DNA from 4 places in the Paraburkholderia sp. SECH4 genome. Region 3 is predicted to be linked to each of the others. Evidence: predicted binding sites of a transcription regulator. Region 3 holds the regulator's gene; each other region holds the start of a gene.
What was found. The regulator HrcA, encoded in region 3, represses chaperone genes, less so after heat shock. The targets are predictions, from matches to a motif close to TTAGCACTCNNNNNNNNNGAGTGCTAA.
Positions count from the first base shown of each region.

Region 1: the regulator HrcA is predicted to act here: its motif matches at 2,441-2,467, upstream of rpoH (RNA polymerase sigma factor RpoH).
Region 2: the regulator HrcA is predicted to act here: its motif matches at 3,787-3,813, upstream of groES (co-chaperone GroES).
Region 4: the regulator HrcA is predicted to act here: its motif matches at 4,009-4,035, upstream of M0D67_RS13260 (co-chaperone GroES).

Region 1 is NZ_JALOCP010000004.1:285,353-292,383, forward strand. It holds partial or broken gene M0D67_RS08580 (2-isopropylmalate synthase) at 1-923, shown strand, start outside; gene M0D67_RS08585 (nuclear transport factor 2 family protein) at 1,176-1,559, opposite strand; gene M0D67_RS08590 (acyloxyacyl hydrolase) at 1,603-2,166, opposite strand; gene rpoH (RNA polymerase sigma factor RpoH) at 2,530-3,465, shown strand; gene cydP (cytochrome oxidase putative small subunit CydP) at 3,814-4,074, shown strand; gene M0D67_RS08605 (cytochrome ubiquinol oxidase subunit I) at 4,064-5,659, shown strand; gene cydB (cytochrome d ubiquinol oxidase subunit II) at 5,694-6,830, shown strand; gene cydX (cytochrome bd-I oxidase subunit CydX) at 6,859-6,975, shown strand.
Region 2 is NZ_JALOCP010000035.1:24,643-31,673, reverse strand. It holds gene M0D67_RS33020 (LysR family transcriptional regulator) at 1-142, shown strand, start outside; gene M0D67_RS33015 (aromatic ring-hydroxylating dioxygenase subunit alpha) at 561-1,646, shown strand; gene M0D67_RS33010 (PDR/VanB family oxidoreductase) at 1,725-2,690, shown strand; gene M0D67_RS33005 (hypothetical protein) at 3,115-3,318, shown strand; gene groES (co-chaperone GroES) at 3,886-4,176, shown strand; gene groL (chaperonin GroEL) at 4,231-5,871, shown strand; gene M0D67_RS32990 (hydroxymethylpyrimidine/phosphomethylpyrimidine kinase) at 6,135-6,995, opposite strand.
Region 3 is NZ_JALOCP010000004.1:72,574-79,604, forward strand. It holds gene dnaK (molecular chaperone DnaK) at 1-1,185, opposite strand, end outside; partial or broken gene M0D67_RS07570 (thioredoxin) at 1,339-1,510, opposite strand; gene grpE (nucleotide exchange factor GrpE) at 1,627-2,211, opposite strand; gene M0D67_RS07580 (hypothetical protein) at 2,591-2,752, shown strand; gene M0D67_RS07585 (RNA-binding S4 domain-containing protein) at 2,724-3,131, opposite strand; gene hemH (ferrochelatase) at 3,140-4,210, opposite strand; gene hrcA (heat-inducible transcriptional repressor HrcA) at 4,386-5,405, opposite strand; gene M0D67_RS07600 (NAD kinase) at 5,619-6,521, shown strand; gene recN (DNA repair protein RecN) at 6,626-7,031, shown strand, end outside.
Region 4 is NZ_JALOCP010000007.1:246,046-253,076, reverse strand. It holds gene M0D67_RS13280 (amino acid ABC transporter permease) at 1-73, opposite strand, end outside; gene M0D67_RS13275 (amino acid ABC transporter permease) at 63-824, opposite strand; gene M0D67_RS13270 (transporter substrate-binding domain-containing protein) at 821-1,666, opposite strand; gene groL (chaperonin GroEL) at 2,036-3,676, opposite strand; gene M0D67_RS13260 (co-chaperone GroES) at 3,695-3,985, opposite strand; gene M0D67_RS13255 (acyl-CoA dehydrogenase family protein) at 4,276-5,493, shown strand; gene M0D67_RS13250 (DUF3088 domain-containing protein) at 5,549-5,893, shown strand; gene M0D67_RS13245 (TauD/TfdA family dioxygenase) at 6,041-6,988, opposite strand; gene M0D67_RS13240 (LLM class flavin-dependent oxidoreductase) at 7,020-7,031, opposite strand, start outside.

The sequences.
Region 1 (7,031 bases), 210 kb from region 3:
AATGGCCGAGCCGCACGATCAACCACGCGCCGATCTGGATGAGCACCGATCTGCGTGACGGCAATCAGGCACTAATCGAGCCGATGAATGCCGTACAAAAACTCGAATTCTTCGAGATGCTGGTAGCGATCGGCTTCAAGGAGATCGAAGTCGGCTTCCCGTCGGCTTCGCAAACCGACTTCGATTTCGTGCGCAAACTGATCGAAGAAAACCGCATTCCCGACGACGTGACGATCGAAGTGTTCGTGCCCTCGCGCGCCGAACTGATTGCGCGCACGTTCGAATCGCTGGAGGGCGCGCCGCGCGCCATCGTGCACCTGTACAACGCAATCTGCCCGTCGTTTCGCAAGATCGTCTTCAACCAGTCGAAGGAGCAGATCAAGGCATTGGCGGTGGAAGGCACGCGCCTCATCAAGGAACATGCGCAGGAGCGACCCGGTACGCACTGGACGTTCCAGTATTCGCCCGAAACCTTCAACACGACCGAACTCCCGTACGCGCGTGAAGTATGCGACGCAGTTGCGCAGACGTGGCGGCCCACGCGCGATCACAAGATGATCGTCAATTTGCCCGCTAGCGTCGAGGCCGCGACACCCAACGTGTTCGCCGACCAGATTGAATGGATGGACCGCAATCTCAGTTATCGCGACAGCATCGTGCTGTCGGTGCATCCGCGTAACGATCGCGGCACCGCCGTGGCCGCTACGGAACTGGCGCTGCTGGCGGGCGCGGATCGCGTCGAAGGATGTCTGTTCGGCAACGGCGAGCGAACGGGCAACGTGGACCTCATTACGCTCGCGATGAACCTTGACGCGCAGGGCGTCGACCCAGGCCTCGACTTTTCGGATATTGGTGCGGTGCGGCGCGTGGTCGAGCGCTGCAATCAGATTCCGGTGCATCCGCGGCATCCGTATGCGGGCGATGCTGCAGAGCGGCCGGTGTGGAGCGACGAGGATCTGCAGCGCGTCGCTGCCTGAGTGGCTTGAGGCGGGGCGGAGCCGACCGTCGCGGTTCAGACCGCGTTCGCGGCGGCGCAACTGCATCAAAACCCGCCCGGCCGAACCCACCAGGCGGCGAATTCAGCATGGGCGGTGCGACCCGCCTGCTCGTGCCGTTCGAGTGCTCACAAGGCGCTCACCAACTGCGACCAGCGAAACGAAGTGGGCTCACAAGGCTCACTCGATCGCGCAACGCGTCGCCTGCCAGGCGATCAGGCGCCATTGCCCATCTTCCTGTGTGTGAATCGCCGTGTACGCGATCGGAAACAGCAGCGCTCCGTTGTTCGCTTCCATTTCGATCAGCGCGCGCCCGGTGACGACGCAGGTCTCGCGCCCCACCGGCAGCACTTCTTGCGACTGCACCTCGATCTGCCGATAGCGGCGGCGCCCGGCGGTAATACCGTCGATGAACTGTCGCTTCGTTTCACGCTTGCCGTTCGTATGGACATAGCTCACGTTGTCCGCGAGGAGCGCATCGAGCGACTGCCCGTCGCCGTCGACCATCGCACGGAAGCGTTCTCGCTCGAGCCCGCGAATCGCTTCGATTATCTTTGCCGCCATTGCTCAGCCCCTTGCACCGGTGAGCCGAACGTGGCCACGGTCGTCAGAAGTTATATTGCAAATATAGCTGGTGGAAATTTATACCAGGATTCGGCTCTTTGATACCGCCATTGGAAATATGCTGGAAGCGATAGCCCGCCTCGTACTGCTGACGACTGCCGAATTGCAGGCCGACACCCGCCATGGGGGCGAACTGGAACGCGGTCGAGAGCGTGAGGTCAGTGGCGATTCTCGGACTCGTCAGAAGGCGGATACCGGCGCCCGCTTCGACGTAAGGGCGAATCGCGCCCGCTCCGTCGATGAAGCGAATGATCGGCGTCACACCGATCTCGCCGATGTTCTCGTGCACATTCCCTTCGTCGGTATGCCACCAGGCCACGTGCGCTTCGCCGATCAGCGAAAAGTGCCAATCGCCGATCTGCCACCACGTCAGATTCGGATCCCAGACCAGGCCGAGATCGAGCTTTTTAATGTGGTTATCTCCCAGGCCGCCGGCGATCTGCACGCCGAACTGGTCGGCTGCCGCCAGTCCCGAAGCGCCAAACAGGATGGCCGCCGAAGCGCCTTTTAGAACCACACCACGCAACGCATTTTTTTTGTTCTTCATCGCACACCCGAGCTAGTCGAACGTTGGTCAGTAGATCACTGTCCCGTTTATTCTAAAGACAATGTACATCCGGCGGATCGTATGAAGAAAGCAAAATTTCCGCAATTAGTCACTTCTATTTTTGAAAATATCGGTCATTTATAAGAATGAAGGCGTTTTGTCAGGTAAATCCTGCGACTCACACACATCTGGCCATAAAGGTATACCATTACTATCAAAATCTAAATTTCAATAGGAATTTGTGGAACTTGGATGTCCCTACAGCCTCTAAGTATTAGCACTCGGCAAATCAGAGTGCTAACATCCAACGCTGGAGTCGTTTACCTGAATACGCTTTTGTCTGATTCCAAAGGAGTTTCCTACGTGAGCCATGCAATGACCCTTCCGAGTACTTTGAGCCCGTCATCGGCTAAGGCCGCTTCGGCAGGTGCACTGGCGCTCTCGCATTCCTCGCTGCTGCCCGGTCAACTGGGCAATATCGACGCCTACATCCAGGCCGTAAATCGGATTCCGATGCTGACGCCGGCGGAAGAACGCCAGTTCGCCACCGAATTTCGCGAGCAGGATAACCTCGGGTCCGCGCGCCGTCTCGTCCTGTCGCACCTGCGGCTGGTCGTATCGATCGCGCGCAATTACCTTGGTTATGGACTGCCGCATGCCGACCTGATCCAGGAAGGCAATATCGGCCTGATGAAGGCCGTGAAGCGCTTTGACCCCGAGCAGAACGTACGCCTCGTGTCGTACGCCATGCACTGGATCAAGGCTGAGATCCACGAATACATTCTGCGCAATTGGCGGATGGTGAAGGTCGCCACCACCAAAGCGCAGCGCAAGCTGTTCTTCAACCTGCGCAGCCACAAGCAGGGCCTGGGCGCATTCACGCCGGACGAGATCGAAGGTCTTGCCAAAGAACTGAACGTGAAGCGCGAAGAAGTGGCCGAGATGGAAACGCGCTTGTCCGGCGGCGATATCGCGCTGGAAGGCCAGGTCGAAGACGGCGAAGAGTCGTACGCGCCGATCGCCTACCTCGCCGACTCGCATAGCGAGCCGACTGCGGTGCTGGCTTCGCGTCAGCGCGACAAGCTGCATAGCGACGGTATCGCGAGCGCGCTGGACGCGCTGGACGCCCGCAGCCGCCGCATCATCGAGGCACGTTGGCTGAAGGTGGAAGACGATGGTTCGGGCGGCTCGACGCTGCACGAACTGGCCGACGAATTCGGCGTGTCGGCCGAACGTATTCGCCAGATCGAGGCGAGCGCAATGAAGAAAATGCGCGGCGCGTTGAGTGAATATGCGTAACACTTAAAGCTTGAGTCGTGCCGGCTCGTCTGGCGCGCGCTGTTTAGCTGCAGAGCCCTGCCCTCGCAAGAAGGCAGGGCTTTTTTGTGCCCGCTCGACAATGCCTGCGCTCAATCGAAGACGCACGCGCACTCACTCAAGGACATGCCCACCAAACACGTGTTTCTTGACGTATCACAAACCCCATAGCAATACTGTTCAGACGGCGTGACGTTCGCGACCCAATGCCGCAGTGCCGAACTTACGCGCACTAGGTCATTGCTCCTAGAATCGGGATGAACTTGCCAGGCCCCTGAAACGGCCTGGATCCAGCCGGTTAAACCGGTGTGAAGTTGCCTTCTACCGATCATGACCATAGCCCTGAATCGCAATAACAACCCTCGCTCGAGCCTGCGCAAACGGCTCGCCGCCTGGGTACGCGGTCCGACGCTGGCGCGGGATATCGCCATCGTCCTCGCCATCAAATTCGTACTGCTGATGGCGCTCAAGTACGCTTTTTTCAATCATCCGCAGGCGGAGCATATGTCGCTGCCGCCTGAACAAGTCGCGCAGGCGCTGCTGTCCGTGCCTGCCTCGCATCCGTCCCAAGGTGGTCAACATGCCCGTTAGCGAAGTCGTAGAACTGTCGCGCCTCCAGTTCGCCATCACGGCGCTTTATCACTTTCTGTTCGTGCCGCTCACGCTCGGTCTGTCCTGGCTGCTCGTCATCATGGAATCCGTCTATGTAATGACCGGCAAGCAGATCTACAAGGACATGACCCAGTTCTGGGGCAAGCTGTTCGGCATCAACTTTGCGATGGGCGTCACCACCGGTCTCACGCTGGAATTCCAGTTCGGCACCAACTGGTCGTACTACTCGCACTATGTCGGCGACATTTTCGGCGTGCCGCTGGCCGTTGAAGGGTTGATGGCGTTCTTCCTCGAGTCGACCTTCGTCGGCCTGTTCTTCTTCGGATGGAAGCGGCTCTCGAAAGTGCAGCACGTGGGCGTCACGTTCCTCGTCGCGCTAGGCTCGAACCTGTCGGCGCTGTGGATTCTGGTGGCCAACGGCTGGATGAACAATCCGGTCGGCGCCACCTTCAACTACCAGACCATGCGCATGGAACTCGACAGCATCTTCTCGGTGCTGTTCAATCCGGTCGCGCAGGTGAAGTTCGTGCACACCGTATCGGCCGGTTACGTGACCGCTTCGATGTTCGTGCTCGGTGTGTCGTCGTGGTATCTGCTGAAGCGCCGCGACACCGAGTTCGCCTTGCGCTCGTTCGCTATTGCCGCCGGCTTCGGTCTGGCCTCGACACTGTGCGTGATCGTGCTCGGCGACGAATCCGGCTACCGCACCGGCGAAGTTCAGCAGGTCAAGCTGGCCGCCATCGAATCCGAATGGGAAACGGCGCCCGCACCCGCGCCCTTCACGATCATCGGCATTCCGAATCAGAAGGAAGAACGCACCGACTATGCGATCCGCATTCCGTATGCGCTCGGCCTCATCGCCACGCGCTCGATCGACGAACCGGTGGTCGGCCTAAAGGAATTGATGGCCCAGAACGAAGTGCGCATCAAGAACGGGATGCTCGCCTATGCCGCGCTGCAAAGGCTCAAACAGGGCGACGCCACGGACGAAGTCAAAGCCGCCTTCGACGCGCACAAGGAGGACCTCGGCTACGGCCTGATGCTCAAGCAGTTCACCCCGAACGTCACCGACGCCACGCCGGATCAGATCGTGCAGGCCGCCAAGAAGACGATTCCGCCGGTGGCGCCCGTGTTCTTCTCGTTCCGCCTGATGGTCGGCCTCGGCATCCTGTTCCTTGCGACCTTCGTACTGGCGTTCTGGTTTTGCGCGCAGCGCTCCCTGCTGCTGGAGAAACGCCGCTGGTTCCTGCGCTGGGCAGTATGGGCAATTCCGTTGCCGTGGCTCGCTGCTGAATTCGGTTGGATCGTTGCTGAAGTGGGCCGTCAACCGTGGACCATCGCCGGCATTCTGCCGACCGCGTTGTCCGCATCGAGCCTAACGCCGGGCGATCTGTACCTGAGCATTGCCGGCTTCGTCGTGTTCTACACGGTGCTGTTCATCATCGAAATCATGCTGATGTTCAAGTACGCGCGACTCGGGCCTTCGTCGCTGCACACGGGGCGCTATCACCACGAACAACAACAGCCGCTGAATCAGTCGCTGCCGACCAACACGGCCGCATGATTCGCCGCCACTCTGTTCCAAGGGAAAGATCATCATGGATTACGCAACCCTCAAACTGATCTGGTGGGTGTTGATCGGCGTGCTGCTGATCGGCTTCGCGCTCACCGACGGCTTCGACATGGGCGCGGCGATTCTGCTGCCGTTCATCGCGAAGACCGACGCCGAGCGACGCATTGTCGTCAACACGGTCGGCGCGACGTGGGAAGGCAATCAGGTGTGGCTCATCACAGCGGGCGGCGCGATGTTCGCCGCGTGGCCGCTGGTTTACGCCGCGTCGTTCTCCGGCTTCTACTTCGCGATGCTGCTGGTGCTGTTCTCGCTGTTTTTCCGGCCGGTCGGCTTCGACTACCGCAGCAAACGTGAAGACCCGCGCTGGCGCAGCGCATGGGATTGGGCGTTGTTTGTCGGCGGCTTCGTCCCGGCGCTGGTGTTCGGCGTGGCGTTCGGCAACCTGCTGCAAGGCGTGCCGTTCTCGTTCGACACCGATCTGCGCGTCACGTATCACGGCAGTTTCTTCGCCCTGCTCAACCCGTTTGCTGTGCTGTGCGGGCTCGTTAGCGTGTCGATGCTGGCCGCTCACGGCGCAGCCTTCGTGAAGATGAAGGCAGACGACGTCGTCGCCGAGCGTGCGTCGCTGGCGCTGCGGATCGCTTCGCTCGCCGCCGTGGTGCTGTTCCTGCTTGCCGGCGCGCTGATCGCCACGATGATCGGCGGTTATCAGATCGTCGATGCCGCGCCGCTCGATACGGTGGCCAACCCGCTGCTGAAGAACGTGATCGGCGCACCCGGCCTGTGGCTCACCAACTACGCAAACTATCCGTGGATGGTGATCGCGCCGGTGGCCGGCCTCGTCGGTGGCGTGCTTGCCTTGTTGCTGGCGCGCTCGCGTTTTGAAAAGAGCGCCTTCCTGGCGACCTCGCTGATGATCATCGGCGTGATCCTGACGGCGGGCTTCTCGATGTTCCCATTCATCATGCCCTCCTCGCTCGATGGCCGCAGCAGCCTGACCGTGTGGGATTCGACCTCGAGCCGCATGACGCTGCAGATCATGCTGATCGCCGTGATCATTTTCCTGCCGATCGTCCTGATCTACACGAGCTGGGTGTATCGCGTGATGCGAGGCAAGGTGACCGCCGCGGCGCTCGAAGAAAATCACCATTCAATGTATTGATCAGGAATACAGATAACAGGAGTTTGTGATGTGGTATTTCAGTTGGCTTCTCGGCATTGGCGTGGCGTTGGCGTTCGGCATTATCAACGTGATGTGGCTGGAAACGCGCCGGCCTTTGGAAACGAGTAAGCAGAAAGCACGTTGATGGAACCGCTGCCGGTCGCGCGCCGTTAGGCTCAAGCCGGTAAACGCAAAGCGGCA
Region 2 (7,031 bases), on a different contig from region 3:
GTTTGAAGTTCCTGATTTCGAAGAGCACGTCTACTGGCATCCGAGGAACGACCACGATGCGGGGCATCGGTGGTTCCGGGCGGTTCTTCAATCGGCCGCACAAGAACTGCAGGCAGGGCGCCAACGGCTGGAATACGAGTGACTTTTGGGTGTGTCTGCCTACGCGGCACCCACATGCGATTCAGGGATTCGGGTCGCCGGCGTTATATGTTTCATCGTTGCGAGCCCAAGCCGCTCACTTCTCCTGCCCGTCTGATTTTCACACTGTGGCTGTAGGGTCCATTACAGGTAGTGTCCAGCCTCCTTCCGGAACAACAGCGTGTCGCTCGCATAAGTCGGCGCTATAGCTGCAATCGCTACTGACGATTTCCCTTGTGTGTCTTAAACACGGACCATATGGGAAGTCGACAGTTGCAGCAGGCTTGAGAGGCAATTGGCAACGTTACCTGCACGGCTCGGTTGCGACGCGGAAGCCCCCGACTCTGTGAGCAACTGTCTTCTGTACGTGGTCGCCGCGCGGCGCAACCGGAATAAACTAATTAGTCAGGAGACGGACTCAAATGTATCCACTGCCCGATGGTCTATTTGCAGCCAGAAACCAATGGTACATAGCGGCATGGTCTGAGGAGGTGACGCGAGAGCCGATGGAGCGCTGGATTCTCGACGAGCCTGTCGCGCTTTACCGCACGGAGAGCGGCAAGCCTGTCGCTCTTGAAGGGCGTTGCCCACATCGCGGCTTTCCGCTGGGCAGAAGCCGCGTCTCCGGTGACAACATTCAGTGCGGTTATCACGGCATCACTTTTCGGCCCGATGGCAGTTGCGCCGCTATCCCGAGCCAGTCCGCTGTACCGGCAGCCTGCCGGGTCCGCTCCTATCCCATTGTTGAGCAGTGGCGGTGGCTTTGGATCTGGATGGGTGATCCAGCACTGGCGGACGAAAGCCTGATCCCGAGCGAGGATGAACTCGGTCTTGGCGATGACGATCATCTGATCGTTAGCGGTGGTTATAACCTTGTCGCGGGTCGGTACATGCTTTTGCATGACAACCTGTTTGATCTGACGCATGTCGGATACCTGCACATGCCCAGCTTCGGAAGCGGTGGTGGCGCACAGGACACGGTTCCTGAAGTCAAAACAGGCCCGAACTGGGTATCCAGTGTCTATACGCAGCGCAACGTCGACATTCCCGACTTCTTCTCCCGGTTCCTGCATTTCAGTGGCAAGGTGGACAGGGTGCAGGGACTCAAATTGTTATTGCCGTGCCTGCATGTTGGTGGTACTCAGATTTCTCTTCCGCAGAAAACCGATGCCACTCCGGGCGAGCTCTTGGGTTCATTGCGGGTTTATCACGCCGTGACGCCTGCCACCCGTCACAGCACCAACTATTTCTTCGCGGCGGGCCAGTCGTGGAGCAGTGATCGCAGCGTATCCCAGCAGTTGTTCGACTATCAAAAGAACCGCGTGATACCCGAAGACGTCATGGCCTCCGAATATATTGAGGAAATGATCCAGAAGAGTCGGTCGACTTCGGAGGTTCTTGTTAGAGCCGACGCGGTTTGCGTGACCGGGCGCCGGATGTTCGAGAAGATGATTCACGGCGAAATGACGCCCAATCCCGTAGAGCGACCGCTCACCGCATTGGGCTGATGGGAACGTCCTTGACCAAATCCTGCCGGCCGGTTCTCTCCGGAGGTCGGCTGGCGTCGTCTGCAGACTGAAAATACAATGAACCAGACAGTTTCTACAATCGCCGTCCGAGTTGTGCGCAAGCGGGTGGAGGCGAAAGATATATGTAGTATTGAGCTTGCCGATGCTCGCGGGGATATTCTGCCTGCGTTTTCGGCTGGCTCCCACATCGATGTCCATCTTCCGGGTGGTCTCGTCCGTCAATATTCGTTATGCAATCATCCGGGCGAAAGATACCACTACCGTATCGGCGTATTGCGCGATCCCAATTCTCGCGGTGGATCGATGGCAGTGCATGATTTGGTTGAGCAGGGCGACATCCTTCACATCAGTGCGCCCCGGAATCATTTTCAGCTGGCGTCTGCTGAACGGTACCTCATGTTCGCCGGTGGAATTGGTGTCACCCCTATCTTGTGCATGACGGAAGTGCTTTCCCGGAGCGACAGCGATTTTACTTTTCATTACTATGGCCGGTCAGCAGATAGGATGGCGTTTGCCGGACATATCACTGCATCGGCTTTTCGCGATCGTGTTCGTTTTCATCTCGATGATGAAACGGGCAAGCCACGACCAGCACTCGAGAAGGTATTTGCGCACGAAAGCCACGGGACGCATCTTTATGTCTGTGGACCAACGGGTTTCATCAATTGGATAGTCGATGCGGCTAAGGCTGCCGGTTGGACGCAAGAGCGGATCCATTACGAGTACTTTTCGCCTCCAGTGGCGGCGCCGAACGCTGAATGTTTTGAGATTGAACTGGGTCGCAGCGGCGGAATATTTACGGTGCCGGCAGAAAAATCGGTGGTCGCAGTCCTACGCGAGAACGGCATCGATTTGCCAGTGTCATGCGAGGCTGGAGTTTGCGGCACTTGCCTCACACGGGTTCTCGCAGGCGACCCGGATCATCGAGATGTCTATCTTACAGACGAGGAACATGTTCGGAACGACCGTTTTACACCTTGTTGCTCGCGTTCTCTGTCACGACGTTTAGTGCTTGATCTTTAATCCGCTCGCGACGATGGTCTAGGTAGACATGTACGTTGTTCGGTAAAGAACTCGCGCAAAGCGTCTGTGATATCCGAGTACGGTGCGTCGTGTGTCAAATTGTGTCTATACCTGTTTGATCAGGCAGCCCAGCAGGGTGTATGCGTCGGCGCTTTTGCGATGACGTACGCGTACTGGTATGCCACGGTAGCATCGGCGTCGATCGTAGCCTCGCCCGGCCAGAGGGTCTCCCAATGCATCGCGGGCATCCATGAAGTGACGTTTCGGGTCGGCGACTATTATCGAGCGCAAGTGGGGTACGCTTGTGGGTATTCCCTTTCTCGACTTGGTCCCTTACTTTTTTTGGACTCGCCGATCCACTACAACACTATCACTTGTCGTTCAAGATGACGCCGTGGGGATTCTCCTGCTTTCGAGGAGGGGCATGAACGGGCGATGCTATCGCACCATTAAGGCAGAGGGTGTTCTCTATCAACTCCCCGACGCGACTTACCGCTACGACGGCGACGTCACGGCCAATGAGGTGCACGACAAGGTTCGTGAAGCGGTGAAAGCAACTCGCCTGAAAGGCGGAATTATCGTCACTGAATCTGCGGGGAGCGTTGTCAGCGGCTTGAAAAGGGCTTGAGTCGAGCACTCGTAAAAAGCCTCGAGCGACCCTGCGCGGTTTTTAGCTGGAACCTGCCTCAACTCAGTATCTTTATGCAGCTGCTATCGCATTGCTCGGTGACGACTTGATTGAGCACGTGAACTCGGGGTCACCGCACCGGACGCGCAGGGCCGGATCGTGTTCTTCGATCTGCCTGAAGGAGACCAGCGATTGCGACCCTGGTGGGGTTTTCCCTAAATTTGGCGTGAGTCACTAGGACTTGCGAACAGATGTCGTCAGAGAGGGCCGTGCAGTTGCACTGCGCGCGCGACGCTGTGAAACAGCTGGCGGAACAATAAGTCATTGTTTTAAAAAGATATTTTATGTCGTCGTGGCGACCGCGCGCGGCTAAGAGTTCAGACTTAAGCGAACAAAGTTCAAAGTTAAGCGAATCTCGACAGTCAAAGCGACATCCCTTCTTGAATTTGTCACCACCCGTCCATATAATTAGCACTCGCTGCACGAGAGTGCTAACAACATCGCCGGTTGGCTCTGCCAGCCGGGTTTTCTCAGCGTTCTTCAGTCTCAATCAAGAGAGGAGTATGTATGAACCTTCGTCCTTTGCATGATCGCGTGATCGTCAAACGTCTGGATCAAGAAACCAAGACCGCGTCGGGCATCGTGATCCCCGAAGCCGCAGCAGAAAAGCCGGATCAAGGCGAAATTCTGGCAGTCGGCCCGGGCAAGCGTGACGACAAAGGCGCACAAATCGCCCTCGACGTGAAGGTCGGTGACCGCGTCCTGTTCGGCAAGTACGCAGGCCAGACCGTCAAGGTCGACGGCAACGAACTGCTCGTGATGCGCGAAGAAGACATCATGGCCGTGGTGCAAAAGTAAGCGTCAGTCGCTACTTTTCCCGGTCATATCCCAAAGAATTCAAGGAGTTAGAAGATGGCAGCTAAAGACGTCGTATTCGGTGATTCCGCCCGTGCCAAGATGGTTGAAGGCGTGAACATCCTCGCGAACGCTGTGAAGGTCACGCTGGGCCCGAAGGGTCGCAACGTTGTCCTGGAACGCAGCTTCGGCGGCCCGACGGTCACGAAGGATGGTGTTTCGGTCGCGAAAGAGATCGAACTGAAAGACAAGCTCCAGAACATGGGCGCACAAATGGTCAAGGAAGTCGCTTCCAAGACCAGCGACAACGCAGGTGACGGCACCACGACCGCAACGGTTCTGGCTCAGTCGATCGTCCGCGAAGGCATGAAGTACGTTGCATCGGGCATGAACCCGATGGACCTGAAGCGCGGTATCGACAAGGCTGTGACCGCAGCGATCGAAGAACTGCGCAAGATCAGCAAGCCGTGCACGACCAACAAGGAAATCGCTCAAGTTGGCGCGATTTCGGCAAACAGCGACTCGTCGATCGGTGACCGCATCGCTGAAGCGATGGACAAGGTCGGCAAGGAAGGCGTGATCACGGTTGAAGACGGCAAGTCGCTGCAAGACGAGCTGGACGTGGTTGAAGGCATGCAATTCGACCGCGGCTACCTGTCGCCGTACTTCATCAACAACCCGGACAAGCAAGTTGCTGTGCTCGACAACCCGTTCGTGCTGCTGCACGACAAGAAGGTTTCGAACATTCGTGACCTCCTCCCGGTCCTGGAACAAGTCGCTAAGGCTGGCCGTCCGCTGCTGATCATCGCAGAAGACGTCGAAGGCGAAGCGCTGGCTACGCTGGTTGTGAACAACATCCGCGGCATCCTGAAGACCGTTGCTGTCAAGGCTCCGGGCTTCGGCGATCGTCGTAAGGCCATGCTGGAAGACATCGCGATCCTGACCGGCGGTCAAGTCATCGCTGAAGAAACCGGCTTGACGCTCGAAAAGGCAACGCTGGCTGAACTGGGTCAAGCGAAGCGTATCGAAGTGGGCAAGGAAAACACGACGATCATCGACGGCGCTGGCGAAGGTGCAACGATCGAAGCGCGCGTGAAGCAAGTGCGCACGCAAATCGAAGAAGCTACGTCGGACTACGACCGTGAAAAGCTGCAAGAACGCGTGGCCAAGCTGGCTGGCGGTGTTGCAGTGATCAAGGTCGGTGCTGCGACCGAAGTCGAAATGAAGGAAAAGAAGGCACGTGTCGAAGACGCACTGCACGCAACGCGCGCAGCTGTGGAAGAAGGCATCGTTGCTGGCGGCGGCGTCGCACTGATCCGTGCACGTACGGCAATCGCTGGCCTGAAGGGCGCTAACGCCGATCAGGACGCAGGTATCAAGATCGTGCTGCGCGCGATGGAAGAGCCGCTGCGCCAGATCGTCACGAACGGTGGCGAAGAAGCCAGCGTCGTGGTGGCAGCTGTTGCTGCTGGCACGGGCAACTACGGCTACAACGCAGCAACCGGCGAGTACGTCGACCTGGTTGACGCAGGTGTCGTGGACCCGACGAAGGTGACGCGCACGGCGCTGCAAAACGCAGCTTCGGTCGCTGGCCTGCTGTTGACCACCGACGCTGCTGTTTGCGAACTGCCGAAGGAAGATGCTCCGATGGGCGGCGGTATGCCCGGCGGCATGGGCGGCATGGGCATGGACATGTAATTTCCGATTGAGCCTCACTTGGCCTCGTTTGAGGCTCCGTTGGAAACACATGGGGAAGTGCGTCGCGAGGCGTGCTTCCCAAAACAAAAAACCCGCAGAAATGCGGGTTTTTTGTTTTGGGGTAAGGGGTTGGGTCGTCCGGCATTACGCGTGCTTCGCGCACGTTGTATTCGTCAGCCTATTAGGCTGGTCGGGCCGCGGCTGAAGTGGAAACGCTTGCCGGGCGCCTGCCGCTCGCGCAGCAGACGCTTCGAGCCGCCAATTTAATGCCGTGCTTCGCCCGGTGTCGCATCCTTGCCGGTTGCAGGCGGCGTGTCGTCGTCGCTGCTGCGGGCCCAGAAGAAGCGATCAGGCAGATACGCGCCCATTCCTGGCCGAAATGCGTTGCGCATCGCCTGATACAGATACTCCTGCGCCTCGCGTACGGCTTCAGCAGGGTCCTGGCCGTTGGCCAGCAAGGCGGCAATCGCGGCGCCGAGCGTGTCGGTAATGCCCATAATCCGATGGGCGCCGCGGTCCCACATATCCTGGCGCAGTTGGCCGTCTTCGCTGAACAGCGTATTGACGAGCCGGTGCGTGCCGGTTTCCGTCGACAGAATGTATTCGCAGCCTTGCGAGAGCAGATGCGAGATCGCCGCGTCGAGGCTCGGCGCCTCGGCGTCGCCGTCCGGCTGGGCGAGAGCGAGCAGCGTGGTCGAATCGGCCACCAGCAAGGTGGTTTGCGGCGCCAGCAGGTCGGCAATCGCTTCGCGCAGTTCGTCGGCGGCGAGCACGTGTTCGTCGTCGAGCGTGAAGTCGGGGGCGAGAATCAGCGGGATGTCGTCGTAATCGGCGACCACTTCGGCAATCGCGCTCACCACTTCAGCGCGCGTGCATGCGCCGACCTTAAACGCGGCGATCGGCATGTCTTCGAGCAGCATCCGAGCCTGGGTCGCGACCACTTCAGGGTCGAGTCCGGTGACTTCGTCGCAGCTTGCCGAGTCGCGCACGGTATAACCCGTGAGCACGGAGACGCCATGGCAGCCCATGCTGGCAAGGGTCATCAGGTCGGCTTGCAGGCCGGAGCCGCCGGTGGGATCGGAAAGGCCGAAGGTGAGGACGATCGGAGGCGTATCGCTGGGCATGAAGATTTACAAAAAGGAGCTGTATTTAGGCGCAGA
Region 3 (7,031 bases):
CACGTCGAGCAGCAGAACGTCCGTGCGGTCGCCCGACAGAACCTGGCCTTGAATCGCGGCGCCAACGGCCACGGCTTCGTCCGGGTTCACGTCACGGCGCGGTTCCTTGCCGAAGAACTCCTTGACCTTGTCCTGCACCTTGGGCATACGCGTCATGCCGCCGACCAGAATCACGTCGTCGATCTCGCCAACCTTCACGCCTGCGTCCTTGATCGCCGTGCGGCACGGTTCGATGGTGCGTTCGATCAGTTCTTCAACCAGTGCTTCGAGCTTGGCGCGCGTAATTTTCAGGTTCAAGTGCTTCGGACCCGACGCGTCGGCCGTGATGTACGGCAGGTTGATTTCGGTCTGCTGGCTTGACGACAGTTCGATCTTCGCCTTTTCAGCCGATTCCTTCAGGCGTTGCAGCGCGAGCACGTCTTTCGACAGGTCGACGCCCTGTTCCTTCTTGAACTCGCCGATGATGTAATCGATGATGCGTTGATCGAAGTCTTCACCGCCGAGGAACGTGTCGCCGTTCGTGGACAGCACTTCGAACTGCATTTCGCCGTCAACGTCAGCGATTTCGATGATCGATACGTCGAACGTACCGCCGCCCAGGTCATACACCGCGATCTTGCGGTCGCCCTTTTCAGCCTTGTCCAGACCGAATGCCAGAGCGGCTGCGGTCGGTTCGTTGATGATCCGCTTCACTTCCAGACCGGCAATGCGGCCTGCGTCTTTGGTAGCCTGACGCTGGCTGTCGTTGAAGTACGCGGGAACCGTAATCACGGCTTCGGTGACCGGCTCGCCGAGGTAATCTTCAGCGGTCTTCTTCATCTTGCGCAGCGTTTCCGCGGAGATTTGCGGCGGTGCGAGCTTCTGGTCGCGCACTTCGATCCATGCGTCGCCGTTATCGGCTTTCATGATCTTGTACGGCATCAGAGCGATGTCTTTCTGCACTTCCTTTTCTTCGAAGCGGCGGCCAATCAGGCGCTTGACCGCGTACAGCGTGTTCTTCGGGTTCGTGACCGACTGACGCTTCGCAGGCGCGCCGACGAGAATCTCGCCGTCTTCCATGTAAGCGATGATCGACGGCGTGGTGCGCGCGCCTTCCGAGTTCTCGATCACCTTGACCGAATTGCCTTCCATGATCGCCACGCACGAGTTGGTCGTGCCGAGGTCGATACCGATGATTTTGCCCATTTTTACTAATCTCCTGACTTTGATCGCTGCGGGAATCGCCGTTTTTGCCCATCTGGCGGTACGGCGATCCGCTCTGAATTCCTACCTGCACTCAACATAAGTGCGTCCGCATCGTTTTCAAGACCTCTTTTACGATGCGGTCTTTAATTTTTTTCAATCGGTCGAGCTTTTGCCGCTTTTTTCACCATTTGCCGTACTGCCGACCACATTGCCCGCACAGATCTTGTCCCGCGCGACCGCGACCGCCGCCTCGAACTGCCCCAGGCCGTGCCAGCCGGTTGCCTCGGTAAAAGAAGAACCATGTGGGCACGCCGTGAAGCATGAACGCAGTGGCGTCAACGGGAATGTTGGCCATCACGGTGCCTGTCGGGCGGACCGGCTGATAACCAGGTCCCTGATGCGGCGTCTGAGGCAGCTCGTGCGGCGGCCTCAGATGCTTGCTTACTTCGGCGCCGCGACAGTCACTAGGGCCGGACGCAGCACGCGGTCGGCGATCACGAAGCCCTTTTGCAGCACAGCAACGACGGTGTTCGGTTCCTGATCGGCCGGCACCATCGAAATAGCCTGATGACGGTGCGGGTCGAACTTCTCGCCAACCGGGTTCAGGGCAACGACGCGGCCCTTCTCCAGCGCGCCGGAGAGCTGGCGCAGCGTAAGTTCGACGCCTTCGCGGACCTTTTGCAGGTCGTCGGACGAGTGTGCAACAGCCGCTTCGAGGCTGTCGACCACCGGCAGCAAATGCTCAGCGAAGCTTTCGATCGCGAACTTGTGGGCCTTGGCGACATCTTCCTGGGCGCGGCGGCGCACGTTCTCAGTCTCCGCCTTCGCCCGCAGGAAGCTTTCCTGCAGCTCGGCGAGCTTCGCCTCTGCTTCGGCCAATGCGGCTTCCGCGCCGGTTGCCGGCGCTTCAGGCGCAGCATTTGCAGCCGCGTCCTGCTGGGGTGCTGCAGCCTCGGCGGCCTGGCGCGCGGTTTCGTCGGCGGGCGTGGGATTCTGGCTCGTCGGGTTCTCTTGCGTGTTTTCCATGTCGCTGACAGTCGTTAAAAGGTTAAAGCTAGTGGTGGCGGCAACGCGTCAAAAGCTGTCGCAATTTGTGCGTTGCAAAATTGCGACAGACAACTTGGTGCGTGAGCGCGTATCGAAACGGCAGATGGGGCCGGAAAGACCCAATTCAAGCGCATCTCCCGGAACTTTTCACACCGCGGACGTGCGGCAGAAATGCCCGGTTACAACCATTATTGCGTCGCAATCAGATTGAGATTGAGTGCGCCCAACAAGTGGCCTATGCTCCATTAAAGCGTCGGAAAAGACACGTTAACCCTAATCTAACGTAAGCCTTACCGATAATTTTCAATTACCACCTGATTCGCCTGTTTCCGTCTCGAATCTTCCCAAGGGGAGTACCGTGAAACTGACCTTTGCAATATCGGTGGTCGCATTGGTACTGATCGCGGGCACCACGACCATCTGCCTGTCCGGGGCCGTCAACGATCACACCACCGAGTACGGCGGTGTGCACGCGACGATGGAACAACTGTTCAATCCCCACCTGAAAGTTTGTCGATAGTGCGCCGGTCGCGCTTGGTCGGCCTGCCGTGCAAAGCGGCGGCCGGTTCGCGGTATGTCTTGCGCCGCTCCTGCTCGACCTGCCGCTTCACCTTGCTCTCTTCGGTTTCCGCATAAAGCGTCTGCGCGACGCTGGCCGGGCCGCGCACGTCGCATACGCCCAGCACTTCCACCTGCCAGACAATCCGCTCGATTTCTATCTCGACCAGGTCGCCTACGCGCACATCCTTGGCCGGTTTGACACTCGCGCCGCCGATGCGCACGTGCGCTTTTTCGACGGCATCCGCCGCGAGCGAGCGGGTCTTGAAGAAGCGCGCCGCCCAAAGCCATTTGTCGATGCGCAGCTTCGCGCCCGGTTCGGTTGAAATCCTGTAATTCATGAGCCTGCTTAAGCCCCAGTCGTGTGCGGCACCGGCACTGCTTGCACGGGCCAGCCCTGCAGATTCTGCGCGACGATTTCGCCGAGCGCGGCGATCCACGGCTGCGAGGCGTTCAGGCAGGGAATTCGATGGAATTCCTTGCCGCCCGCCTGCAGGAACTCGTCGCGCACCTCCATGCCGATTTCTTCAATCGTTTCAAGGCAGTCGGCGGTAAAACCCGGACAGAACACGTCGGCACGCCGCACGCCCGCCGAGCCCAATTCCTTCAGCGTGGGGGCGGTGTACGGCTGCAGCCACTCAGCCTTGCCGAAGCGCGACTGAAACGTGACGCGGCATTCCACCTGCGTCAATCCCAGCGCCTGCGTCAACAACGCGCCGGTCTGCTGGCATTGCTCGTGGTACGGATCGCCGAGATCCATCGTGCGCTTTGGCACGCCGTGAAAACTCAGCACCAGCTTGTCGCCTGCCGCGAAATCCGGCCGGCCGTGCTGATGCCAATAGTGATGCACCTGAGCGGCGAGCGCGGCGATATAAGCCGGATGATCGGCGTACTGCCGCACCGTGCGGATTTCCGGCTGATTGCGCATGCGCTTGAGGGCCGAAAAGGCGTCGTCGAACGCCGTGGCCGTGGTCGACGACGAGTATTGCGGATACATGGGCATCAGCAGAACGCGCTCGGCGCCTGCCAGCTTGAGCTGGTTCAGCATGGCCGGAATGCCGGGCGTGCCATAGCGCATCGCGTAGTCGACCAGCACCGTGTAATCGTTCAATTGCAGCAGATGGCGCAAACCCTCCACCTGCTTCTCCGTGAAGACACGCAGCGGCGAGCCTTCCGGCATCCACACGGCCGCGTACTTCTTTGCTGACGCGGGGCTGCGGAACGGCAAAATCAACACGCGCAGGATCACCTGCCAGAGCAGCGCCGGAATTTCGACCACGCGAGGATCGGACAGGAACTGCGCAAGATAGCGCCGGACCGCACGCGGCGTCGGCGCGTCGGGCGTGCCGAGATTGATCAGCAACACGGCGACACGATGTGACGTGGCGTTCTGCGATGGCCGCTCGAGGTCGAAGCGCATAGGCAGCAGGGATAACCGCTTTGGGCGGAGAGTCGGTTCAGGTGGAATTCATTATAGCGGCGCGGTCCATTGCGAGGTCCGCCAGGGACCCCTGGCCATTCGGCCAATTGGCAAGCCGCGCGCTGTCGCGCATCATTTGCAGCATGAGGCGTGCGGCAGCCACGGTGACCGCAGGTTACTGTTGACTAAGCGTCAGCGAAAGCAACCGCGCGGTGATGTCCACGATTGGAATCACTCGGTTGTAGGCCATGCGGGTCGGCCCGATCACGCCGAGCGTGCCGACAATCTTGCCGTTCACCTCATAAGGCGCGGTGACGACGCTCATTTCCTCGATCGGCACAAGATTCGACTCGCCGCCAATGAAAATCTGCACGCCCGCGGCGTGACTCGACACGTCGAGCAACTGAAGGAGACTGGTCTTTTGGTCGAACACATCAAACAGCTTGCGCAGGCGCGCCATGTCCGACGACAGGTCGGCGACTTCGAGCAGGTTGCGCTCGCCGGAAATCAACACGTGTTCGCCGGTGTCGGTTTCATCCGTGCTGGCCGTGACCGCGGCGTGCATCAGCGTGGTCATGTCGCCGCGCAATTCGTCGATTTCTTCGCGCAGGCGGCGGCGCACATCGTCGAACGAGAGGCCCGCGAAGTGCGCATTGATGTAATTGGAGGCTTCCACCAGTTGCGACGGCGAAAAGTCGCGCTGGGTCGCCATGATGCGGTTCTGCACGTCGCCCTCGGGCGTCACGATGATCAGCAGGATACGCTTGTCCGACAGGCGCATGAATTCGATCTGCTTGAACACGTGGCTGCGGCGCGGCGTGAGCACCACACCGGCGAACTGCGACAGATTGGACAGCACGCTGGCCGCCGCGGCGACGACTTTCTGCGGTTCGCCCGCCTGCAGCGTAGTCTTGACGATACGCATCACCGCTTCTTCGTCCGCGGCGGATTCCACCGTCAGCATGGTATCGACAAACAGCCGGTAACCGCGCGGCGTCGGGATCCGGCCCGCCGACGTATGTGGACTGATTACGAGCCCCAGGTCCTCGAGATCGGACATCACGTTGCGGATCGTGGCCGGGCTCAGTTCGAGGCCGGAATAGCGTGACAACGTGCGCGAGCCGACCGGCTGACCTTCGGCGATGTAGCGCTCGATCAGCGTTTTGAGGAGGGTTTGTGCGCGGGGATCTAGCATGACGGAAAATTTTAGCTCAATGACGCGGCTACAGCGAGCGCTAACGGCGCCAACCCCTGACTATCGCGCCGCCGGTTGGCGGGGCGACGCATGTCATCAAGGTTTCACCATTCTAACGATAATCGCCCAATGCGCCGGCAGCGCGCTTGCGCAGGCTCGCTACCGGGTCTGTCTGCGGTTCTTTTCAGGCCCTACCTATGGTGTAATGCCGGCATGCAAGTGACCAGCCAGTTCAAGACCGTCGCGCTCGTCGGGCGCAACAATACGCCGGGCATCGGCGAGCCGCTGACCGAGCTCGCCTCGTGCATCGCGAGGCGCGGCTTCGAGGTCGTATTCGAAGCCGACACCGCCGCCGAAATCGGCGTCACCGACTATCCGGCGCTGCGTCCCGCCGAGATCGGCGCGCGCGCCGACGTTGCCGTGGTGCTAGGCGGCGACGGCACGATGCTAGGCATTGGGCGCCAGCTCGCGCCCTACCGCACGCCGCTGATCGGCATCAACCACGGCCGGCTCGGCTTCATTACGGATATTCCGATCTCCGACATGCGCGAGATCGTGCCGCAAATGCTCTCAGGCAACTTCGAGCGCGAAGAGCGCATGCTGCTCGAAGCGCGCATCATGCGCGACGGCACCCCGATCTATCACGCACTTGCCTTCAACGACGTGGTGGTCAACCGCAGCGGTTTCTCGGGGATGGCGGAACTGCACGTGTCGGTGGACGGGCGCTTCATGTACAACCAGCGCTCGGACGGCCTGATCGTCGCCACGCCAACGGGTTCGACCGCCTACGCGCTGTCCTCGCAGGGGCCGATCCTGCATCCGCAATTACAAGGCATCGTGCTGGTGCCGATCGCGCCGCATGCGTTGTCGAACCGGCCAATCGTGCTGCCGGACGACTCGAAGGTGAGCATCCAGATCGTCTCGGGCCGCGAAGTGAATGTCAATTTCGACATGCAGTCGTTCACCTCGCTGGAATTGGGCGACACGATCGAAGTGCGCCGCTCGCGCCATACGGTGCCGATGCTGCACCCGGTCGGTTACAGCCATTTTGCGACGCTGCGCAAGAAGCTGCACTGGAACGAATACCCGTCGCACGAAGAAGATATCAAGCCCTGAGCGGCCCGGAACGCCGGACCGCCGGACCGCCGGAATGCCGGGCCGCCGGAACACGAACGCCGCCGCTGCCGAACCCTGAATCTCAAGCTCACCAGACGACCTCCATGCTTCGCCACCTCTCGATACGCGACTTCGTCATCGTCGCCGCGCTCGACCTCGAATTCGACAGCGGCTTTACCGTTTTCTCAGGCGAAACAGGCGCCGGCAAGTCGATCCTGATCGACGCGCTGGCCCTCGCGCTCGGTGCCCGCGCCGATGCGAACGTGGTGCGCACCGGCGAGAGCCGCGCCGACATCACCGCGGAGTTCGAGACGCATGCGCAAGTCGAGCAATGGCTCGACGAGCAGGCGCTCGGCACGACCGCCGACGACGGCCATCACGGCGGCACCGTCATGCTGCGTCGCGTGGTGGACGCGAACGGCCGCTCTCGCGCGTTCATCAACGGCACGGCGGCGACGCTCGCGCAGTTGCGCGAAGTCGGCGAAATGCTGGTGGATATTCACGGACAGC
Region 4 (7,031 bases), on a different contig from region 3:
CCACGCTGGCAAGGGCAAAGAGGGAACGGTACCGCCCGTCCCGCGCGGGCACGATGATGGATTCAGTGGCCATAGCCTGGCATCCTCAGACGGACTTCGAGCCAGCGTCCTGCGCGATTGATCGCAAAGGTCAGTGCACCGAAGAACAGCAGGATCAGGATCATCAACTCGAGCACGTTGTCGCGCTGTGTCCAGATCATGATCGATGCATACGTGACGTCGCCGACGGCGATTGCGGAAGCGACGGTGGTCATCTTCACCAGGTCGACCATGTTGTTGACGAGCGCAGGCAGGGCGAAGCGCAGCGCGAGCGGCAACTGCACGCTCCAAAGGCGTTGGCGGCGGCTGAAACCGAGCGACTGGGCTGCTTCGAGCGTGGTGCGCGGCACCGCTTCGATACCGGCGCGCAGGGCTTCGGCATGAAACGCGCCCTTGTGCAGCGAGATGACGATCGCGCTCCAGATGAACGGCGTCAGCGGATTGCCGCCCAGATTGCGCAGTGCCTCGCTGAGCAGCATGTTGATCACCAGAAAGGCGCAGAAAAGCTGCACGAGCGTCGGCGTATTGCGCGTGATCTCGACGAACACGCGAGCGGGGCGCGCGAGCGCCGGACGCTGGGAAGTGACTAGCGCCGCCAACACCACACCGGCGCCAAGACTGCCGAGCGCCGTAACAAGCGAGAGTTCCAGCGTGACCAGCATGCCATGCAGGAACGACGCGAGTTCGTCAGGCGCGAGAACGAAACTGTAGTTCAGCCCGATCCTGCTGATCGCATCAACCACGCTCGCGGCGGCGTGCGAGAGCACTTGAGTCGACTCGCTCATGCACCTTGCGCCTTGTACTTCGCATGCAGATCGAGCACGGCTTGCGAGGGCTGCATGCCGTTCTTGTGCTCGACGTCGATCAGCCAGCCGCTGCGATGCCAGTCCTGCACGATTTTTTCGAGCGCGCTCTGCGTATCCGTTTCACCCTTGCGAACCCAGATTACAGACGGCGATGGAATCAGCTCGTTAGATACGGGAATCGTATAGTCCTTCCAGTCCGGATTGCGCGCGACGAGCAGGCGCAGCGTAGGGGCAACGTGAACCGCGGCGACGCAGTTATTGCCGCGCAATGCGAGCAGCGACTCCGGTTGGCCGCGAAACGCCTTCACCTGTGCGCCATATTCTTCGGCGAGCGGCTTCGTATAGTTGCTGCCCTGCGAGACGCAGACGGGCTTGCCGCGCACGTCGTTCCAGGTCTTGATGCCGCTGTCCTTGCGGGTAATCAGCGCACCGCCGATTTCCTCGAACGGGGTGGGCGGATAGGAGAAAAGCTCGGCGCGCTCCTTGGTGACTTCCATGTTGGCGATCAGGGCATCGACCTTGCCTTGCTGCAGGAACTGCACGCGATTCGACGGTTGGACCGGCGTCAATTCCACGTCGACGCCGAGGCGTTTCGCGACGTCGTTCGCGAGATCGATATTAAAGCCGAGCGGTTTCTGTGTGGCGGGGTCCAGCGAGCCGAACGGCGGCCCGGACAGGATCACGCCGATGACGATCTTGTGCCGCTGATGAATCCGATCGAGTGTCGTATCGGCGTGGGCGGCACTGGCGCCCAATGCTGCGAAAAGCGTTACGGCGCGCAATGCGCGCTGGAGGGTGGGGCGGGTCGGTCGGCTGAACATGAAAGATAGGCGGAAGTCAGGTTGGATCCTGATATCGCTCCGGCCGATCGGTGTGACTTCGTTGCTATGAGGCCACCAGGACTTGCCGGAGGAGAAATACAGGACGCGATTCGGGACTGCCTATTCTCGGCATGTGTGACGCCGGAAAGAACCAAGGATTTTTCATACCGTTATCTGATTCGCGCATTTATGCAGACGCGAGCGTCGTTGAAACGGAGAAATGGATGTTGTGGCGGATTTGACCGGCTATGCACCGGTTGTGTGTGCCGCGCTATATCCGGCTGACACGTTTGCTCCTGTTGCAGCACGCCGGCATGCTGTGGAAAGCATGCCGGCGTGCTTGTGCGGCTAGCGCGTTGACGCTCAGAATCAGAAATCCAGTCCCGGCCCACCTGCGCCCGGACCGCCAGGCTGGCCGGCTGCCGGCGCATCCTTCGGTGCTTCGTGAACGGTGGCATCGGTGGTCAGCAGCAGACCCGCAACCGAGGCCGCGTTTTGCAGCGCCGTACGCGTGACCTTGGTCGGATCGAGCACGCCCGATTCCACGAGGTCGCCGTATTGGCCGGTCTGTGCGTTGTAGCCGAAGTTGCCCGTACCGTCGGCCACTTTCGCGACCACTACGCTGGCTTCTTCACCGGCGTTCGTCACGATCTGGCGCAGCGGTTCTTCGAGCGCGCGCAGCACGATCTTGATGCCCGCATCCTGATCGGCGTTCACACCTCTGAGTCCGCTGATGGCCTGCTTCACGCGGATCAACGCGACGCCGCCGCCCGGCACGATACCTTCTTCGACCGCAGCGCGCGTGGCGTGCAGCGCGTCGTCGACACGGTCTTTCTTTTCTTTGACTTCGATCTCGGTCGCGCCGCCCACCTTGATGACCGCCACGCCGCCCGCCAGCTTCGCCACACGTTCCTGCAGTTTTTCCCGGTCGTACTCGGAGCTTGCTTCCTCGATCTGCGTGCGGATCTGCTTCACACGCGCTTCGATGTTCTTGCTGTCGCCGGCGCCGTCGATAACCGTGGTGTTCTCCTTGCCCACCTCGATGCGCTTGGCTTGACCGAGTTCCGCAAGCGTCGCTTTCTCGAGCGACAGCCCGGTTTCTTCGGCGATCACCTGGCCGCCGGTCAGAATCGCGATGTCTTCAAGCAGGGCCTTGCGGCGGTCGCCGAAGCCCGGCGCCTTGACCGCGACGGTCTTCAGAATGCCGCGAATGTTGTTGACCACGAGCGTAGCCAGCGCTTCGCCCTCGACGTCTTCCGCAATGATCAGCAGCGGGCGCCCGGCTTTGGCGACCTGTTCCAGAATCGGCAGCAGATCGCGGATATTCGATACCTTCTTGTCGTGCAGCAGCACGAACGGGTTATCGAGCACGGCAACCTGTTTGTCCTGATCGTTGATGAAATAGGGCGACAGGTAGCCGCGGTCGAATTGCAGGCCTTCCACCACGTCGAGTTCATCGTCGAGCGACTTGCCGTCTTCCACGGTAATGACGCCTTCCTTGCCGACCCGGTCGATCGCTTCGGCGATACGCTGGCCAATCGACTCTTCGCCGTTGGCCGAGATCGTTGCGACCTGAGCGATTTCCTTGCTGGTCGTGGTCGGCTTGCTGATCTTCTTCAGCTCGTCGATCGCGGCGATCACGGCCTTGTCGATGCCGCGTTTCAGGTCCAACGGGTTGAGGCCTGCCGCGACGTATTTCTGGCCTTCACGCACGATGGCTTGCGCGAGCACGGTCGCGGTGGTGGTGCCGTCGCCGGCGGCGTCGCTGGTGCGCGAGGCAACTTCCTTCACGAGTTGCGCGCCGATGTTCTGCACGCGGTCCGGCAATTCGATTTCCTTGGCGACCGAGACGCCGTCTTTCGTCACCACCGGCGAGCCGAAGCTGCGTTCCAGCACCACGTTGCGGCCCTTCGGACCGAGCGTGACCTTGACCGCGTTGGCCAGAATGTTGACGCCTTCTACGAGCTTCGAGCGGGCGACGTCGCTAAAAATGATTTCTTTTGCTGCCATGGTTTGATGCTCCGTTCGTTATTGCGTGACGACTGCGACGACATCTTCTTCGCGCAGCACGAGCAATTCGTTGCCGTCGACTTTGACCGACTGGCCGGCGTACTTGCCGAACAGCACACGTTCGCCGACTTTCAGGTCAGGCTCGATGCGTTTGCCGTCACTATCGCGCTTGCCCGGCCCAATGGCGATCACTTCGCCCTGGTCCGGCTTTTCGGCGGCGCTTTCGGGAATGACGATGCCTGAAGCAGTTTTGGTTTCCTGGTCGAGACGCTTGACGATCAAGCGGTCATGCAAGGGACGTAGACTCATGGTTCGACTTCCGCGATTGAAATTTGGCACTCGTCGTTGGTGAGTGCTGACCGGAATCGAGTATAGAAAGATGCCGTGCGACGCTCCAATAACGGATTCATCGATCCTTATCGGCGAATGGCATTTCAGAAACGCGCATATCCATAGCTTGATTCGCTGGTTTTGCAAGGTGGGCCGCGTCCCTATACTGATCCGTCGAATCGGCACGTCCCATCGGGATGCCGATACACGCTCACAGGACAAACAGCCGGATCAAGCCTGATCCGCGCGCTTATACAAGGAATGACGGCATGCAGGTCTCTCAGGAAAGCACGGCACGTGCGCGGCTTCAGGCGGCGCTCACCGCGTTGCCGGCGCTCGCTAAAGCGATCGGCGAAGATGCCGCGCAACGCGAGGTGCGGCGCGAGTTGCCGTTCGACCGCTTCGCATTGTTTCGCGAATCGGGGCTCGGCGTGCTCCGTTTTCCGGTTGAATGGGGCGGCCTCGGCGGTTCGCTGGAAGACCTCTTCCATGTGATCGCCACGCTGGCTGCGGAAGAGTCGAATGTCGCGCATGCATTGCGGATTCATTTCGATCTGACCGAACAGTTGGTGCTGTCACCGCGCTCCGCCTTCAACGACACGCAGATCGAACGCGTACGGGAAGGGGCGATCTTCGGCGGCGCGTCGACGGAGCTTGGCACATCCAGGCCCGGTGAAATCGTCACCAGGCTGGTGCGCGACGGTGAGCACTTTCGCGTAACGGGCAAAAAATATTACTCGACCGGCACGGCGTTTTCCGACTATGCGCGCGTCAATGTGCAGGACGAGAACGATGAGAAGGTGTCGATTGTCATCCCGGTCTCACGTGAGGGCCTGCAGGTGCTCGACGATTGGGACGGGATGGGGCAGCGCATGACGGCGAGCGGCAGTCTCGTGCTCGACAACGTGCAGGTATTTGCCCATGAAATCGCAACACGCGGCTATACGAGTCTCGCAGGCCGCCATGGCAGCGCGGTGCGGCAATTGCATCTGGTAACGGTCGCGGCAGGTATCGTGCGCAACATTCTTGCGGATGCACGGCGCTACGTGACGCAATACGGGCGCCCGGTGCTGCATAGCCCGGCACCCTCGGCGCGCGAGGACGGTTTCGTGCAGCAGGTGGTAGGCGACCTCGCGGCGCACAGCCTCTCGATCGACGCGCTGGTCGTGCAAAACGCACGCGCCCTGGACCGCTCGGCAAAAGCAATCCGTAGCGGCGCAGCCAATGCGGAAGACCTCGTGCTGGAAGGGTCCTTGGCTACCGCCAAAACGCAACTGGTGGTCAGCAAGCTGGCGCTCTATGCGGGCGAGCGCCTGTTTGAAATCGGCGGGGCATCGGCCACGGGGCGAGCGCACAATTTCGACCGTCACTGGCGCAATCTGCGCACGATCTTCAGCCACAACCCGTTACTGCATAAAGCACGCGTGATCGGCGATTACGAGTTGAACGGCGTGACCACGCATCTGACTGAAGGGCGCGTTTTCTGAAATTCCTGGAAAAAACGCTGCGATCCATTTACCCATCATCCAATGACTGAATGCCATGAGCCGAGATCTGCTTTTGCTGTTGGAACCGGGCTTTACCGATCCGAACCACCCTGGTGAGCGCTTTATCTGTCCGGATGGCGCGCCTATCGAAGGTTTGCTGGCGAGCGACCCTGCGCTTAACGCACGCCTGGACATTCGCCGTCTGCCGTTTCCGCGTCCGCGCGCGGCGGTCGTGGAGGCGCTCGATGCCGAGCACCAGAGTCTGCCGGTGTTGATTTTCGGCGACGATCAGCCTGCGCCGGCAGATGCCCAGACGCTGGGCGAGAAGCGCTTCGAAACGGATACGCGCCGGACCCTCGACCTGCTTGCGCAGCGTCACGGTTTCCCCAAGGTGCATTGACGCAGCGGCTGCAAGCCGGCTTGGCGCAGTAACGGCAGTACGCGCTCACCTAATAAATTGAGGTCAGGCCGGAAATCGAAGAAACTCAGCTGCACGCCGTCGACGCAGATGAGGGCGCAGCCAGAGTTGAGTAAGTCACCGCGAGCCTCAGTTCAACGCGACTGCCGCCGCGGCGCTCACCGGCGAGCCTTCGATCGCGACCGACTGCGCACCGTCCGGGCCAACCGGCACATCGCCCACCAGCGTCGTGCGATACAACTGCCGGTCGAAGTCGAGATCGAAAATATCTGTGGGGGCGAGGTGAGCGGTCGCGCGGTTGTCCCAGAACGCTACGCTGCCGGCCTCCCATTTGAAGCGAACGGTGAACTCCGGCCGCGTCACGTGTTCCCAGAGAAGTTCGAGCAGCACCTGGCTTTCGCGCGGCGTCACGCCGACGATCGACTTCAGGAAGCTAGGGCTGACATAGAGCGCCCGCTCGCCCGTTTCCGGATGCACTCTGACGAGCGGATGCTCGGTAACGAGAATGCGTTGTTCGACGGCTTTGACGAATGCTTCCGTTCCGCTTGCGCCGGCTGGCGGCGTAAAGCGATGCAGTCCGCGCAGGCCATCGACGAACGTGCGCAACGGCGCGGAAAGCTTCTGATACGCGGCCACCAGGTTGGTCCACTGCGTATCGCCGCCGTAAGGCGGAATCGTCACGCCGCGCAGGATCGACGCCCAGGGCGGATTGACCGCGGCCGTCACATCCGTGTGCCAGCCGGTCCAGGGGCGCTGCAGCGCTTGCCCCTCAAAACGCGTTGCCTTGCGGTACTTCGAGATCGAATAGATTTCCGGATGGCCGTCGACATGGCCGAACACCGGATGTCCCAAAGTTAACTCGCCAAACTGTGCCGAGAAAGCGACGTGCTGTTCGTGCGTCAGGAACTGCTCGCGAAAGAACACGACGCGCCACTTAAGAAGCGCCGCGCGAATGTCCGCGATCTGACGTGTATCCAGTTTCTGTGTGAGATCGACACCGTGGATTTCTGCGCCGATATGCGCTGAAAGCGGGTTGACCTGAATCGACTGTACTTCCTGCAATGCGGCTGCGCTCATGCGAGGCTCCTGGCGAAGAGAACGTGTTGCGTCAATATCCCGC